One region of the Cobetia sp. PDI-23MA genome, then DNA from elsewhere that is predicted to be linked to it. Evidence: predicted binding sites of a transcription regulator. Region 1 holds the regulator's gene; each other region holds the start of a gene.
The links. Region 1 encodes sigma-54, which starts transcription at its own class of promoters, with help from an activator protein. Its sites were predicted from a motif close to TGGCACNNNNNTTGCTNT; they were not measured.

Region 1 (4,839 bases):
TTGGTCGGGGAATTGAGCAATTCCGCGACCTGCCCGAGCAGCGTCAGATGGGTTTCATCCGCTTCCTCAGGCACCAGCAGCACGAACAGCAGATCGATGGGTTCTCCGTCGATGGCATCGAAGTCGATGGGTTCACCGAGCTTCAGAAACGCAGCGATTGGCGTCTTGCAATGCGGGCTACGTGCATGGGGCACGGCCACACCGTGGCCGATGCCGGTCGATCCCAGTCTCTCGCGCCCGATCAGGCGCGAGAAGACTTCCTGGCTATCCAGGCTGGGAATGTTCTGTGCGATGAAGGTGCTGAAGAATTCAAGCACCCGCTTCTTGCTCCCCCCGGGGACACCGTAAAGGGTGCGCTCGGGGGGGAGGATCTGATCAAGTGTCATGGCTGAAGGTCAACGGGTCCCGGTGCCCTGAGCACGAGCCTGGGACTTTTCCTTGTGTTTGACCAGCTGGCGATCCAGCTTGTCGGCGAGCGCGTCGATGGCAGCGTACATGTTGGGGTCTTCTGCCAGGGCGTGGAGGTCAGCGCCTGCTGCGTGCAAGGTGCAGGCAGCCTGCTGGCGCTCCTTCTCGATCGACAGTGTCACCTGAACATTGGTGATGTTGTCGTAATGCCGTTCGAGGCGGGCGAGCTTCTCGTTGACGTAATCGCGGAGAGGATCGGTAAGTTCCACATGATGCCCGGTAATATTCACTTGCATGGACACGCTCCTTTATCCAGCGGGTTGCCATTCAATTGTAACCCTTTTTGACTACGAGCAAACCCTGATCGGACGCTCTGCAACAGGCTTGACGGCCGCCGTCTGGCGATGTTTTCGCGCCCTTGCCAGCGGCGTCAGATGTCGTGAGCGTCTGTACCGACAATGCCCAAGCTTTGCGCAAAGATCAACGCTGCGCTGCATCGTGGCTCAGTGCTTGTCTTCAACTCAATGAAGGGTAGCGGAATGGACTTCAAGGTCACGCTTGAAGGGTGGTGCATGAAAGGCGCGCAAGAAGGCGGGTTTTCGTCGCCAATCCCTGCATGTACGCCGCCTTTCAGGCGCCTGGGTTGCGTGGAGCAAGCAGCGTGCCAGAAGGATCACCGAGTGTCATCCCGGTGCAATACGGCCAAAAGTGACTTTAAAAACATGCGATTGACGGTAAATGATGCTGCCGGAATGATGGATTTTTGCCAACATCCTGCGCGCCGTCATGGGCCATGATGGGTCATTGACGAGTGGTTGACGGCATGACAGGGCGCGCAACAGGCGCGCCGGTGTCAGTAATGTCAGAGGCTGGTGAGAGAGAAAACCAGCGTCTGAGGTTGGCGGCGGCTGCCATTGTGGAGGTGAAAGCAGGGCATGGCAGCTGCAGGTGATGCCTCAGGCCAGACGCTTGCGCTCGCTGGAGGATGGGATGCCCATCGCTTCGCGATACTTGGCCACGGTACGGCGTGCGACCTCGATGCCATCGCTGGCGAGCAGATCGACCAGGCGTGAGTCGGAGAGAGGCTTGCGAGCCGGTTCTTCCGCAATCAGCTTGCGGATGCGGGCACGAATGGCGGTGCTTGAGTGGGCGTCGCCACTGCCGCTGCCACCGACCTGGCTCGAGAAGAAGAACTTGAGCTCGAAGACGCCGCGCGGGGTGTGGATGTATTTCTGGGTCGTGACCCGCGAGATGGTCGATTCGTGCATCTCGACCACTTCGGCGATGTTGGCCAGAATCAGTGGCTTCATGCCTTCCTCGCCTTGCTCGAGGAAGTCGACCTGGCGCGCCATGATCTCGCGGCCGACCTTGAGCAGGGTGTCATTGCGTGATGACAGGCTTTTCATCAGCCAGCGCGCTTCCTGCAGGTTGTCCTTGAGGAAGGTGTTGTCGGCGGACTTGTCGGCACGCTTTATCAGTGCGGCGTATTCCGGCTGGATGCGCAGCCTGGGCAGCGCTTCCGGGTTGAGCTCGACCTGCCAGCCGTGGCGGGTATGACGCACCAGCAGATCAGGGATCACGTAATCGCTGGCGGGCTCGCCCCAGGCGGATGCCGGACGCGGATCGAGCGCGCGCACCAGGCGGATGACGTGGTCCAGCTCGTCATCGTCAAGGCTCAGTCGGCGCTTGAGCAGCTTGCGGTCATCGTTGCCCAGTGCCTCGAGGAATTGACGTACCAAGCGACGCGCCTGCGCCAGCAGCGGCAGATCATCCGGCAGCAGCGCCAGTTGCAGCAGCAGGCACTCGCGCAGGTCGCGGGCGAAGACGCCGGTCGGGTCGAACTGCTGCAGACGCAGCAGTACCTGCTCGAGCTCGGAAGCCTTGAGACCGGGCAGGCCCTGGCCGCGCAGACCATCGACCAGCTCATCGAGTGACAGGCTCAGGTAACCGGCACCGTCGACGGCATCGATCAGACTCTCCGCCATCTGGCGTTCACGGCTATCGAGGTCGGTCATCGCCAGCTGCCAGCGCAGGTGGTCCTGCAGGCTCTCGACGCTTGTATTGCGATCGAAGTCCGGCCCTTCTTCGCTCCCGCTGCCACTGCCGGAGCTGGTCAGGCTACCGGCGTGGTCCTGATAGAGGTCCGACCAGTCGCTGTCGAGGGGGTATTCCTCGGGAATCTCGCTCGAGGAGTCGGCAGTGGAGATCTCGCTCGTATCCTGTGTCTCGATGACATCCAGCGACTCGTAGTCCTCGTCGAGCTCCAACATGGGGTTGGACTCGAGGGCTTGCTGAATCTCCTGACGCAGATCGAGCGTCGACAGCTGCAGCAGCTGGATCGCTTGCTGAAGCTGCGGCGTCATGGTCAGCGAGGTGCCGAGGCGGAGTTGCAGGGTGGGTTTCATGGAGTCAGTCAATTCACGGCAAAGGAACGTGCTTACTACGCTATACCGTGACTCGGGCCACTGACAAGTGGTTGCCGTGAATATTAAAGCAACTTGCATGCCATGTTTCCACCAAGGTGGTATGGACGTCATGCATGCGTCTGATGTCAGACATGAAAAAGCCGCTACGCGATAAAATCACGCAGCGGCTTTTGAAGCTTTCGCCTCCGGTGGGCTCAGCGCAGCCGCTGACCCTAGAGCGTGAACTCGTGGCCGAGGTAGACGTCGCGCACCTGCTGGTTGGCCAGGATGGAGTCCGCGTCACCGTGGGCGATGATCTGGCCATCGCCGACGATATAGGCGGTGTCACAGATATCGAGTGTCTCGCGCACGTTGTGGTCGGTGATCAGCACGCCGATGCCACGATCGCGCAGTTGGCGCACGATGCTCTTGATCTCTCCCACCGAGATGGGGTCGACGCCGGCGAAGGGCTCATCGAGCAGCACGAAGTCCGGCTCGGTGGCCAGTGCGCGGGCGATCTCGACCCGTCGACGCTCGCCACCGGACAGGCTCATGCCGGCACTGGCACGAATATGCGTGATGCTGAATTCCTCGAGCAACTCTTCAAGGCGTGCCTTGCGGCCATTGCGATCCAGGTCCTTGCGGGTCTCCAGAATCGCCATGATGTTGTCGGCTACCGACAGCTTGCGGAAGATCGACGCCTCCTGAGGCAGATAGCCGATGCCGGCGCGTGCACGCTGATGCATGGCGGCAGCGGAGAGGTCCTTGTCGTCGATGGAGACGTTGCCGGCATCGGCGCGCACCAGCCCGACGATCATGTAGAACGAGGTCGTCTTGCCGGCGCCGTTGGGGCCCAGCAGGCCGACGATGTCACCCTGACGGATCTCAAGCGAGATGTCCTTGACCACCTTGCGGCCCTTGTAGGCCTTGGCCAGATGGCGAGCGCTCAACGTACGCGGAGTAGCAGCAGTCATCACTCAGTTTTCCTTGCTGGCATTGGCGCCGCGCGGCGTCAGAGTCATGTGCACGCGACCGCCTTCGGTCTGCTGTGCCGTCTTGCTGTTGTTGGCGTTCACCTGGCGCTTGTCGAGGAAGTACTCCACGTAGCCGCCTTCGAAGGTGTCATCGCCTTTCTCGAGGCGCGCATTGCCGACCAGCTCCACGCGGCGCTCCAGCGCATGGTAGCGGATGGTGTCGGCCCAGCCCTTGACCAGCTTCTCGTCGGGTGCGGGTTGCTGTTCCAGGTAGGCACGCTTGCCGGTGGCCTTGACCAGCGAGATCTCGCCGCTGCCGGCGCGGCTGATATCGACGCGGCTGGCATCGAGCTTCATGCTGCCCTGGCGCATCTCCACCTGGCCGGTATAGGTGGCGGTACCGGCCTTGTCATCGAGAGACAGGGCATCCGCGGCGATGTTGATCGGCTGGCTGGCATCGCTGTCCAGCGCCATGGCGGCCGGGGCGAAGGTAGACATGCCCAGTGCCAGGCAGAGCGCCATGACACCGCTGTTGAGGGTCTGGCGACAGGCCGTCAAGGGCTTGCGAGTCGTGGAAGTCATGGTGGCTCCTTGGCATGACGGGGTCGCCGCCCGAGCAATGATGCCATCGAGCGGCAGGGAAGAAGGTGTTGCGGCGCGGGTCATGGCGCGACGGCCAGCCCGGCGGGTTCATTCACCGCTGGCAGGCGCTGCCTCGAAGGTGCTGTTGACGCGCCCCTCATCGGTAGTGGTGCTCTCGGTGCCCGAGTCTATGCGCTCGGCTTCCTTGCTGGCCTCGCTCTGGCCCGCACCGGGTTGCAGGACGCTGCGGACGCGGCCCTGCAGCACGGCGGAATCCCGGGAGAGGTCGGCGCTGAAGCTGTCGCTTTCGACATGCTGGCCATTCTGGGTGATCACGACCGGCACGTCACTCCAGGCGCGATTCTGATCACGGCTGTAGTGCAGGACATCGGTATCGAGGGTCCAGCGGTCATCGGGCTGGCGCAGTCTGGCATTGCCCTCGAGAGTGAAGGTGTCGCCGCCGGCGCTCA
Region 2 (4,839 bases), 820 kb from region 1:
TCTTCGATCAGCACATGCACCCGATGCTGGAGGTGGTACAGGACACGGTGGGCCGCCATGACAGCTTCATGCTTGCCTGTTCGCCGCAGTATTACGAACACCACGGCTACTTCGGCCACGATAGCTGCACGATCAATTTCAACAACGCCCTGTCGGCGTCGCATGGCATTCAACAGCGTGCCAGCTGGCCGGCGATCAACTTCTTCTTCAATGCCTATGTAGAGCCTTGCGGCACCCTGGCGGTGGATGAGCCCTGGTCGCGCCCCGGCGACTACGTGCTGCTGCGCGCCGACCGTGACCTCATCTGCGCCTCATCGGCCTGTCCGGATGACATCGACGCCGCCAACGGCTGGGTACCGACCGATATCCAGGTGCGCATCTACGCCGCTGAACATGATTTCCCCCGTGGGATCGCCTATCGCAATCGGCCCGAGGAATTGCCGCGCATGACACTGCCCACCGCCTTTCATCCCTGCACCTCCGCCTTGACCAAGCAGTTCATCGACTACCACGGCTACTGGCTGGCCACGCATTACGAAGGGTGGGGTGCGCGGGCCGAATATCTGGCCTGCCGCGAGCGGGTCGCGATGATGGATCTCTCGGCGCTGCGCAAGTTCGAGGTCGCCGGCCCCGATGCCGAACGCCTGCTGCAATACGCATTGACCCGCAATGTACGACGGCTCTCCATCGGCGAGGTGGTGTACTCGGCCATGTGTCAGGAAACCGGCGGCATGCTCGATGACGGCACCTTGTTCCGCATGGGCGAACAGACCTTCCGCTGGATCTGCGGTGACCCGGCCAGCGGCCAGTGGCTCAGGGAGCTTGCCCAGCGCCAGGGCTATCGCGTCACGGTGCGTGACTCCACCCATCAGCTGCACAACATCGCGCTGCAGGGACCGAAGAGTCGTGAGGTGCTGGCGCCGTTGATCTGGAATGCGCGCACCCAGCCTGAGGTGGAAACGCTGGGCTGGTTCCGCTTCATGATCGGTCGTCTGTCGGGACCGGATGGCATCCCGCTGATGGTGTCGCGCACCGGCTATACCGGTGAGCTCGGCTATGAAGTCTGGTGTCATCCCAAGGATGCCCCGGCCGTATGGGAAGCGATCTGGGCGGCGGGTGAGCCCCATGGCATCGCGCCGCTGGGACTGGATGCCCTCGACATGCTGAGAATCGAGGCGGGGCTGATCTTCGCCGGTCATGAATTCTGCCCGCAGACCTCCCCCTATGAGGCGGGCATCGGCTTCACCGTGCCGATGAAGAGCAAGGAGGATGACTTCGTCGGGCGGGCAGCGCTGCAACGCGAGGCGCCGGAATCACGGCATCGCGTGATGGGTCTGAAGATGCACAGCAGCGAGTTGGTCAGCCACGGCGATCTCGTCTATCACGGCCGCTATCCGGTGGGCGTGGTCACCAGTGCCACCCAGTCGCCGCTGCTCGATCGCTCCATCGCGATGTGCCGCCTGGCACCGGACTTCGCAAGCCCGGGAACCCAGCTTGAGATCGGCCAGCTGGATGGCCATCAGAAGCGCCTCGCCGCCGAGGTGGTGACATTGCCCTTCCATGACCCGGAGCGCCTCAAGGTGCGTAGCTGATCTCACTGCCAGGAGGGGAAGCATGAGAGGTGAGTCGCGCGCAATGACTTGCGTATATGCAGCGCCCTGCAAGTCATCTCACGGTGCATGCCGTGGCCGGCATGCCTCAATAACGCCCATCCTCCTCGCAGGGAAGGCTTCATGGGCTTCATATCTGAAGAGGAGTCCTCGGTTTCAAGAATGATGCAGTAAAAACAACGAATTGCTGAGGGTGGCCGATGAGGGTCATCTGGCATGTCGCTTGCTTTATCCAGCAGGTCCCCTTGAAAAACAACAACAACCCCCGGACGGGCAGTGCCGCTTGCACAGTGAGGCGCGCTGATCCACAAGCTCCGGTAAAGGAGAAAAGACGATGGATGAAAAGACGTTGCAAAGCATATTGGATATGCATCAGGCGATGAACATCGAGGTGTTCTATTGGTGGTGTACCGCCATCATGTTCCTGATCCATGCAGGCTTTCTGGCCTATGAGATCGGTGCCTCACGTTCCAAGAATGACTTGGCATCCGGCATGAAGAACGTGCTGACGCTGGCCTCGATCATCCCCGCCTTCTACTTCGTGGGCTGGTGGATCTACAACGCCTTCCCCAACGGGCTGATCCCCATCGAGGCGTCCGCCGCTCTGCCGTGGAGCGCGAGCATGCGTCCGGACGCCGATGACATGGGCACCGGCATCTTCTTCGCCGCCTTTGCCCTGTTCGGCGCGACTACCGGTTCCATCCTGTCGGGGGCGGTGATCGAACGCATCCGCCTGGGGGCCTTCCTGATTCTGGCGGTGATTCTCGGTGCCGGTGTCTGGATCATGGCGGGCGCCTGGGGCTGGCATCCGGATGGCTGGATGCTGCACAAGCTGGGCTACCACGATGTCGGCGCCGCCGGTGTGGTGCACGCCGTGGCCGGCTTCTTCGCGCTGGGGGTGCTGCTCAATCTGGGCGCGCGCATCGGCAAGTACAGTGACGATGGCAAGCCGCAGGTGATCGCGCCGCACAACATGCCGATGACCCTGATCGGCCTGATGCTGATCATCGTCGGTTTCTTCGGCTTCCTCGGCGGCTGCATCATCTTCAACACCGGTGACATCGGCTGGACCACCATCTACGGCAATCGTACCAACCTTTCTGCCTTCGCCTTCAATACCCTGATGGGCTTCGGTGGCGGCGTGATCGGTGCCTATCTGTCCTCGCGTGATCCCTTCTGGACCATGTCCGGTGCGCTGGGCGGCATCATCACCGTCGCGGCGGGGCTGGATCTCTACAACCCGGGCCTGGCCTTCGTGCTGGCGGTCACCGGTGGCGCCCTGATGCCGAAGATCGGCGCACTGCTCGAGAAGCGTGGCCTGGATGACTCCGTCGGCGCCTTCGCGGTGCATGGCTTCTGCGGCTTCTACGGCGTGGTACTGGTGGGCATCTTCGCGGCCGGCTTCCCGAATGTCGGCGAAGGCGTGCCGGACGTCTCCTTCACCGGCCAGCTGACCGGCGCGGTGGTGATGGCGCTGACGGGCTTCATTCCGGGCTGGGGCGTGGCCTATCTGCTCAAGAAGTTCAACCTGCTGCGCGTACCGCCGCATGTCGAAGTACTGGGGCTGGACCTGTTCGAAGTCCCGGCCAAGGCCTACCCGGAGAGCATGGCAACCGAGTCATCTTCGAGTGTGCCGGCACGTTCCGGTGGGGTGGTCGCGGCGCCGATGGACAAGCGCCCGGACATCAGCTGAGCCCTGGTAGCTGAGTCCCGGTGCACCTTCTGAAGGGGCCGGTCTGTCGAGATGATGTCGAGATAAGCGCTGACTGGCCCCGTTATTGCAGTACTGGTAGACCGAACCGATATCCGCTTTCGCAAGGAGTCTTGCAATGGAAACTGTCGATACTGTGGTACACGCAGGCAACTACGCCTTCTTCTTCAGCAACTCTGGTGCCGTGGCGGTGTGCCTGCTGGTCGCCGCTGGCGTCTGCATTGCGCTGAGCGCCAACATCCTGCGCCACGAGAAAGCGTCCTTCGAGAGCAAGAAGACGCCGTGACCCTCCGGGCATCAAGACCGGCATATCAAACGCCGCAGCGCTCAGCGCTGCGGCGTTTTTGATAGGTGCCATTGCACCCGATTGGCTTTGCGCGAAGAGAGTGTGGCGTGCGTCACGCAGTCGTCACCTGAGAGCTTGATAATGGCGGCCCCTCAAGGTGGCACTCATGGAACGCGCGATAGCATGAAACTGATTCATCTGACCGATACCCATCTGGTCGCCCCTGACAAGCGACTTTACGGGCTGGACCCGCGTGCACGGCTGGCGGCTGCCGTCGCCGATATCAATCTGCACCACGGCGATGCTCAGGGTGTGATCATCAGCGGTGACCTGACCGATCGCGGTGAGCCGGCCGCCTTCGAGGCGCTGCGTGAGGTGCTGGAAGAACTGTCGATGCCGTATTTCCTCGGCATGGGCAATCACGATGCGCGTGAGACTCTGCAGGCCGCCTTCCCGGAGCTGCCCTGTGATGACGGAGGCTTCGTGCAGTATGCGCATGCCTTCGGCCCCGGCACCGATGATTGCGTGCTGGTGATGCTCGATTCGGCCGTCGCGGGGGAGCATGGCGGTCTGCTGTGTGAGTCCCGCCTGGCGTGGCTGGATGCCTGTCTGGCTGCGCATCACGATCGCCGTATTCTGCTGGCGCTGCATCATCCGCCCATGGCCCTCGGTATCCGCTACATGGATGGCATCCGCTTGCAGAATTCACAGGCGCTGCATGACGTGATCCAGCGGCATGGCAACGTCGAGCACTTGCTGTTCGGGCATGTGCATCGTCCGGCCAGCGGTGTCTGGCGAGGGCTCTCGTTCTCGACCCTGCCGGGCGTCAATCATCAGGTCGGGCTGGATCTGGTCTCCGCGGCGGATTGTCTTGCAGGCAGTCATGAGCCGCCGGCCTATGGCGTGCTGATGATAGGCGAGGAGCAGATCGTCAATCACCTGCACCTCTACATGGATGACAGTCGCCGCTATTTCTTCCACGACACGCTCGAGGCCGCCCAGTCGCTGGAGGCGCTCGATGAATTGATCGCTCTGCAGCGCGATGAGCGGATTCCGACTCGCGAGCGCGAGCCGTTGAGCAATACCTTGCAGGCAGCTGAGGCAGCAAAAGAATGAACAAAGCGTTATATGTCTTTGATTTTGATGGTGTGATTGCCGACAGCCTGACACTGTGCCTCAAGGCCTGTGCACATGCGGCGTACCTGGAAGGGCGGACGATCGTGCTGGAACGC
Region 3 (4,839 bases), 330 kb from region 1:
AGGCAATCTGGCGCAGATCTCGCTGGTGGCCGAGCGTGTCACCGACCCGGAGACCGGCCGCCACCTCAGTGAAGGCGAGGGCGGTCTGCTGGGGCATGTGATGGTGTCGCGCGTGGAGCTTTCCGGCTACCCGGACCGCGTGCTGATGGCGTTGGCGCCGCTGGCGGTGCTGCCCCAGCATCAGCGTCACGGCATCGGCAAGCGACTGGTGATCTCGGCGGTCAAGCGCTGTCGACTGCTGGGGGCGGGGGCCGTGGTGGCGGCCGGTCATGCGGATTTCTATACCCACCTGGGCTTTCATCCGGCGTGTCATTACGGGCTCTACTGCCATCATGACGACGTGCCGGGTTCCTTCGTCGCCTTCGAGCTGCTGCCGGACTATCTGGAGGGGCTGGGCGGTGAAGTGCAGTTTCCCGATACCTTCTCTGAGCTGGGTATCTGATCAGCCCTGCGCGGTTGAGCTGAGCAGCCCTGAGCGATTGGTTTTGATCAGCCACAGGCAACTCGGCGTTGCGTGACCCTTGAAACGGCAAGGCTCCTGCTCCATGTCATGGGTAGCACCACGTGGCAGCCTGCGGGTGATGGCAGCTGTCGCGTCATTCCGACCGATGATTCAAGGAGAGACATCATGAAGCTCAAGACTCTGGGTAGTTCGCTGATGATTGCCATGCTCGGTCTCGGTGGCCTGTCGCTCGCCGGTTGCGAGGACGAAGGCCCGATGGAGAAGGCCGGTGAGAAGATGGACAACGCCGTCGAGGAAGCCGGTGATAGCGTCGAGAACGCCACCGATAGCTGAGGCTCGGCTGTCAGCGCCGCGATGAGTCGCCGCTGACCTGAGCTGTCATCAGACACAAGAAGGCCCCGCCTCCCAGAGGCGGGGCCTTCTTGTGTCTGGCTCGGGGAGAAGGAAATCCGCTTATGCCGAGGCGGGCTGCTGCTCGCTCTGCTGCTTGCGGTCCGCGATGGCGGCGTCGTAGGCGCGGCTTTCCTCGGCTTCGGTGGCGGCGCTGAAGCGCACCAGCAGCGCGAACAGCGAGATCACGATCACGCCCATGCCCAGGTACATCAGGCCTTCCTGGTAGGTCAGCTCCTCGCTGCGGAACAGGAAGCCCGCGGCGACCGCGCCTGCGTTGCCGCCGGCACCGACGATACCGGCGACCGCGCCGAGCGCCTTGCGATTGACGAAGGGCACGATACCGAAGGTCGCGCCCTCCGCCATCTGCACGAAGAGGCTGAAGACCAGCATGATGCCGATGGCCACCGCGAGGGTTTCCATCTGCGCGAAGCCGACCAGCGCGACGCCTTCACACAGCAGCGCGATGAACAGCCAGCGCACGCGGCCCTTGAGGCCGGCCTGGCGGGCGAAGAGATCGGAGAAGACGCCGCCCAGGGTGCGGGCGAACAGGTTCATCAGGCCGAACAGGCCAGCGATGAGACCGGCGGTGGCGAGATCGAGATCGAAGTGGTCGAAGAAGTAGATGGCGGCGACGTTGTGGATGGTCAGCTCGACCCCGAAGCAGGCGCCATAGACGAGGAACAGGGCCCAGACACGGATGTCGCGTGCCGCCGCGCCGAAGGTGGCGCGCATGCTGTATTCCTTCTCGGCCTTGGGCAGCTCACCACGCTCACGCAGCTCGCTGAAGTTGCCGTCCGGCGCATCCTGGGTGAAGAAGTAGTAGGCGATACCGGTGAGGAACAGCACGATGCCCGGCACGACCATCGCCAGACGCCAGCCCAAGGTCTGCTCGACGCCCAGCATCAGCAGGCCGGCCATCACCAGCGGCATCAGCATCTGGGTAGTGCCGCCGCCCAGGTTGCCCCAGCCTGCGGTGGTGGCGTTGGCGGTACCGACCACATTGGGGCCGAACATCACGGAAGTATGGTACTGGGTGATGACGAAGGAAGCGCCGATGGCACCGATGGCCAGGCGGGCCAGGAAGAAGGATTCGAAGCTGTCGGCGAAACCGATGCACATCACCGGCAGCGAGCCGAGGCACAAGAGCCAGGTATAGGCCTTGCGTGGCCCGATGCGATCACACAGCACGCCGATGGCGAGACGCACGATCACCGTGATGGCGACGGAGGCGATGATGGTGTTGCCGATCTGGGTCTTGGTCAGGCCGAGGTCGTCACGTACCACGGCCATCAGCGGCGCGATGCCGAACCAGCCGAAGAAGCAGACGTGGAAGGCGAACCATGACATGTGGAAGGCGCGCATCTGCGGAGTGTTGAAGCTGAACAGCCGGATGCGGCTGGCCTTGTTGCGGATATCCATGAGTGGGCTCCTGATTCAGCGTCGGTGCCGGGCACGAGGTCAGGTGTGCTCGGCGAGTGGTCGAACGGCTGTGAATGAACGACAGCAAGGGCGCCTCGTCATTGAGGGGCCTGGTTCGACGCACTCGTACTCCGAAGAGCCTGGTCCACGTCATGGATAGCGATGGCAGCAGTCGGTGATGCCATGGTTGCCGGCAGCAGAGTGTCCGTGCGGCAAGTGACAGGAACAAAGCAAGTAGCGCGCCAGTTGCGGGGGTGTGAGAGGGACAAGTCCCAGAAGATCAATGGCTTGGCAAGGACAGTAGGGTGGCACGTGCAGGCGGTGTCTCGGGCTGGATGCGCGCTGGCGGTGCGTCAGCAAGGCGCGGGGTACCAGTCTGGCGCACGCGAATGGTGCTGGGAGGGTCGGCAAGGCGCATGCCTCATTGCAGTGCAGCGACGCTTTCGGCTCGACCGCTCTGAAGGCCTTTGGCCGCAAGGTTGCACCAGATTGCGGCACGGATCCTGCTTGGGTGTACGGCAAGTCTCATGCCCGACCCAAGGAAACCTGACATGCCCGTGACCGTGCTGATCGTCGATGTCCGCAGTGAGCGCTCCGCCGCGCTGGAGCAGGCGCTATTGAGCGCCGGCTTCGAGGTGGCGCTGCGCGTTGACGAGCACGAGGACCTGCACGCGCTGGTCGAGCAGCATCAGCCCGATGCGGTGATCATCGACGCCGACCTGCCCAGCCGCGACACCCTGGAGCATCTCGGCCAGCTGGGGCGACGCTATCCCAAGCCGATGATCATGCTGGCCAGTGAAGATGCGCCGGACCTCGTGCGTGAGGCGGCCGGCGCCGGTGTCTCGGCCTATGTGGTGGACCACGTCATGCCAGCGATGGTGCGCAGCATGGTCGAGGTCGCCATCACCAGCTTCGAGGCGCACCGTGCACTCAAGGGGGAGCTCAACCGTACCCAGACCACATTGGTGCAGCGGCGCAGCGTCGATCGCGCCAAGGCCGTGGTGATGGAGACGCGCGGGCTCAGTGAAGATGCCGCCTATCAATACCTGCGCAAGACCGCCATGAACCGGCGCCTGGCTCTGCATGAGCTGGCCGATGAGCTGCTCAAGGCCGCGCGTCGGCGCTGAGCCGGTCGCCGTACTGTCCTTCTCTCTCGATCGTTCAAGAGGTATGCGTGATGCCCACAGATGTACCCCTGAATGGCCATCAGCTGACGCTGGGCCTGATGCCACTCAATGATGCCGCGCCCTTCGTGGTCGCTGAGCAGTTGGGGCTTTTCCGCGAGGAGGGGCTGGCGGTGACACTCAAGTGGCAACCCTCGTGGGCAGCGTTGCGTGATGACCTGCAGACCGGCGTGTTGCAGGGCGCGCAGATGCTGGCGCTGATGCCGCTGACCTCGACCCTGGGCCTGGATGGCCGCGCCACACCGGTGATCAGCGCCATGACGCTCAATCTGGGCGGCAACTCCATCACCCTGTCGCGCGCACTGATGGCGACGCTTGGCGAGAATGGTCACGCGCTTTCCAGCCCGCTGCAGGTCTCCGAGGCGCTGGCGGCGCATGTGCGCGAGCGCAAGCAGCGCGGCGAGCCCCTGCTCAAGCTGGCCAGCGTGCATCCGTTCTCCTCGCATCGTTATCTGTTGCGCTACTGGCTGGCGGCCGGCGGCATCAATCCGGACCGCGACGTCGAGATGCGTGCCGTGGCACCGCCGCTGATGGCGGCGCAACTGGCTAGCGGTGCGCTGGATGGCTTCTGTGTCGGTGAGCCCTGGAACAGCCTGGCGGCGGCACAGGGCATGGGGCAGGTGGTGGCGGGCAGTCATGATATCTGGCGCTTCGGGCAGGAAAAGGTGCTGGGCGTGCGCGAGGACTGGGCGGAGCAGCATCCGCTGGCGCATCAGGCGCTGATTCGCGCGCTGCTCAAGGCCTGCGCCTGGCTGGACCGCCCCGGCAATCGGGCCAGGGCGGCCGAGTGGCTGCATGATGAGGGCATGCCGGAGGTGCCGATGAGCGTGGTGACGCGCGGACTGGAAGACGTGGATGTCGAGCAGTCGGTGGAGGAGTTTCAGCAGCAAAATCCCGGCTGGACCATCTTCCATCGCTACGCGGCCAACTTCCCGTGGCGTTCCCAGACACGCTGGTACATCGCCCAGATGCAGCGCTGGGGCCATCTGCAGGGCTTCAGTGACGAGGATCTCGAGGCGACGCTGGCGCGGTGCGTCCGGCCGGACCTCTACCGCACGGCGGCCCGCAAGCTGGGCATGGTGGTGCCGGTGGTGGATGAGCGCAGCGAAGGCACGCATCCGTCGCCCTGGTGGCTGAGCGGTGAGGCGGGCCAGGTGCCGATGCCGGCGGATGGCTTCATCGATGGTGCGGTCTTCGAGTGATGTCGCAGGCGCGGTGCTTGCCGATCCGCGCTGGCGCGGGATTGCACAGCACTTGCAGAGTCGCCATCTCCCTTGCCGGATGGCAGGGGGGAACCTGACGGCTCAGACATGTTGGCAGTGCGGTTGTGATATTCTCATCGCACTGCCAGCACCGCGTCAGGGGATCGCATGACCACTC

Region 2: the regulator sigma-54 is predicted to act here: its motif matches at 1,823-1,840, upstream of AC5WNJ_RS06850 (ammonium transporter).
Region 3: the regulator sigma-54 is predicted to act here: its motif matches at 2,503-2,520, upstream of AC5WNJ_RS02000 (NarK family nitrate/nitrite MFS transporter).

The regions. Positions count from the first base shown of each region.
Region 1 covers NZ_CM183352.1:769,393-774,231, forward strand. Annotated here, with positions in the region: gene AC5WNJ_RS03290 (PTS sugar transporter subunit IIA) at 1-386, opposite strand, end outside; gene hpf (ribosome hibernation-promoting factor, HPF/YfiA family) at 396-704, opposite strand; gene AC5WNJ_RS03300 (RNA polymerase factor sigma-54) at 1,365-2,813, opposite strand; gene lptB (LPS export ABC transporter ATP-binding protein) at 3,047-3,787, opposite strand; gene lptA (lipopolysaccharide transport periplasmic protein LptA) at 3,791-4,369, opposite strand; gene lptC (LPS export ABC transporter periplasmic protein LptC) at 4,478-4,839, opposite strand, start outside.
Region 2 covers NZ_CM183352.1:1,590,720-1,595,558, forward strand. Annotated here, with positions in the region: gene AC5WNJ_RS06845 (DUF1989 domain-containing protein) at 1-1,592, shown strand, start outside; gene AC5WNJ_RS06850 (ammonium transporter) at 1,945-3,303, shown strand; gene AC5WNJ_RS06855 (hypothetical protein) at 3,440-3,607, shown strand; gene AC5WNJ_RS06860 (phosphodiesterase) at 3,791-4,723, shown strand; gene AC5WNJ_RS06865 (HAD family hydrolase) at 4,720-4,839, shown strand, end outside.
Region 3 covers NZ_CM183352.1:435,224-440,062, forward strand. Annotated here, with positions in the region: gene AC5WNJ_RS01990 (GNAT family N-acetyltransferase) at 1-442, shown strand, start outside; gene AC5WNJ_RS01995 (hypothetical protein) at 629-796, shown strand; gene AC5WNJ_RS02000 (NarK family nitrate/nitrite MFS transporter) at 917-2,275, opposite strand; gene AC5WNJ_RS02005 (ANTAR domain-containing response regulator) at 2,827-3,402, shown strand; gene AC5WNJ_RS02010 (CmpA/NrtA family ABC transporter substrate-binding protein) at 3,453-4,661, shown strand; gene AC5WNJ_RS02015 (TetR/AcrR family transcriptional regulator) at 4,830-4,839, shown strand, end outside.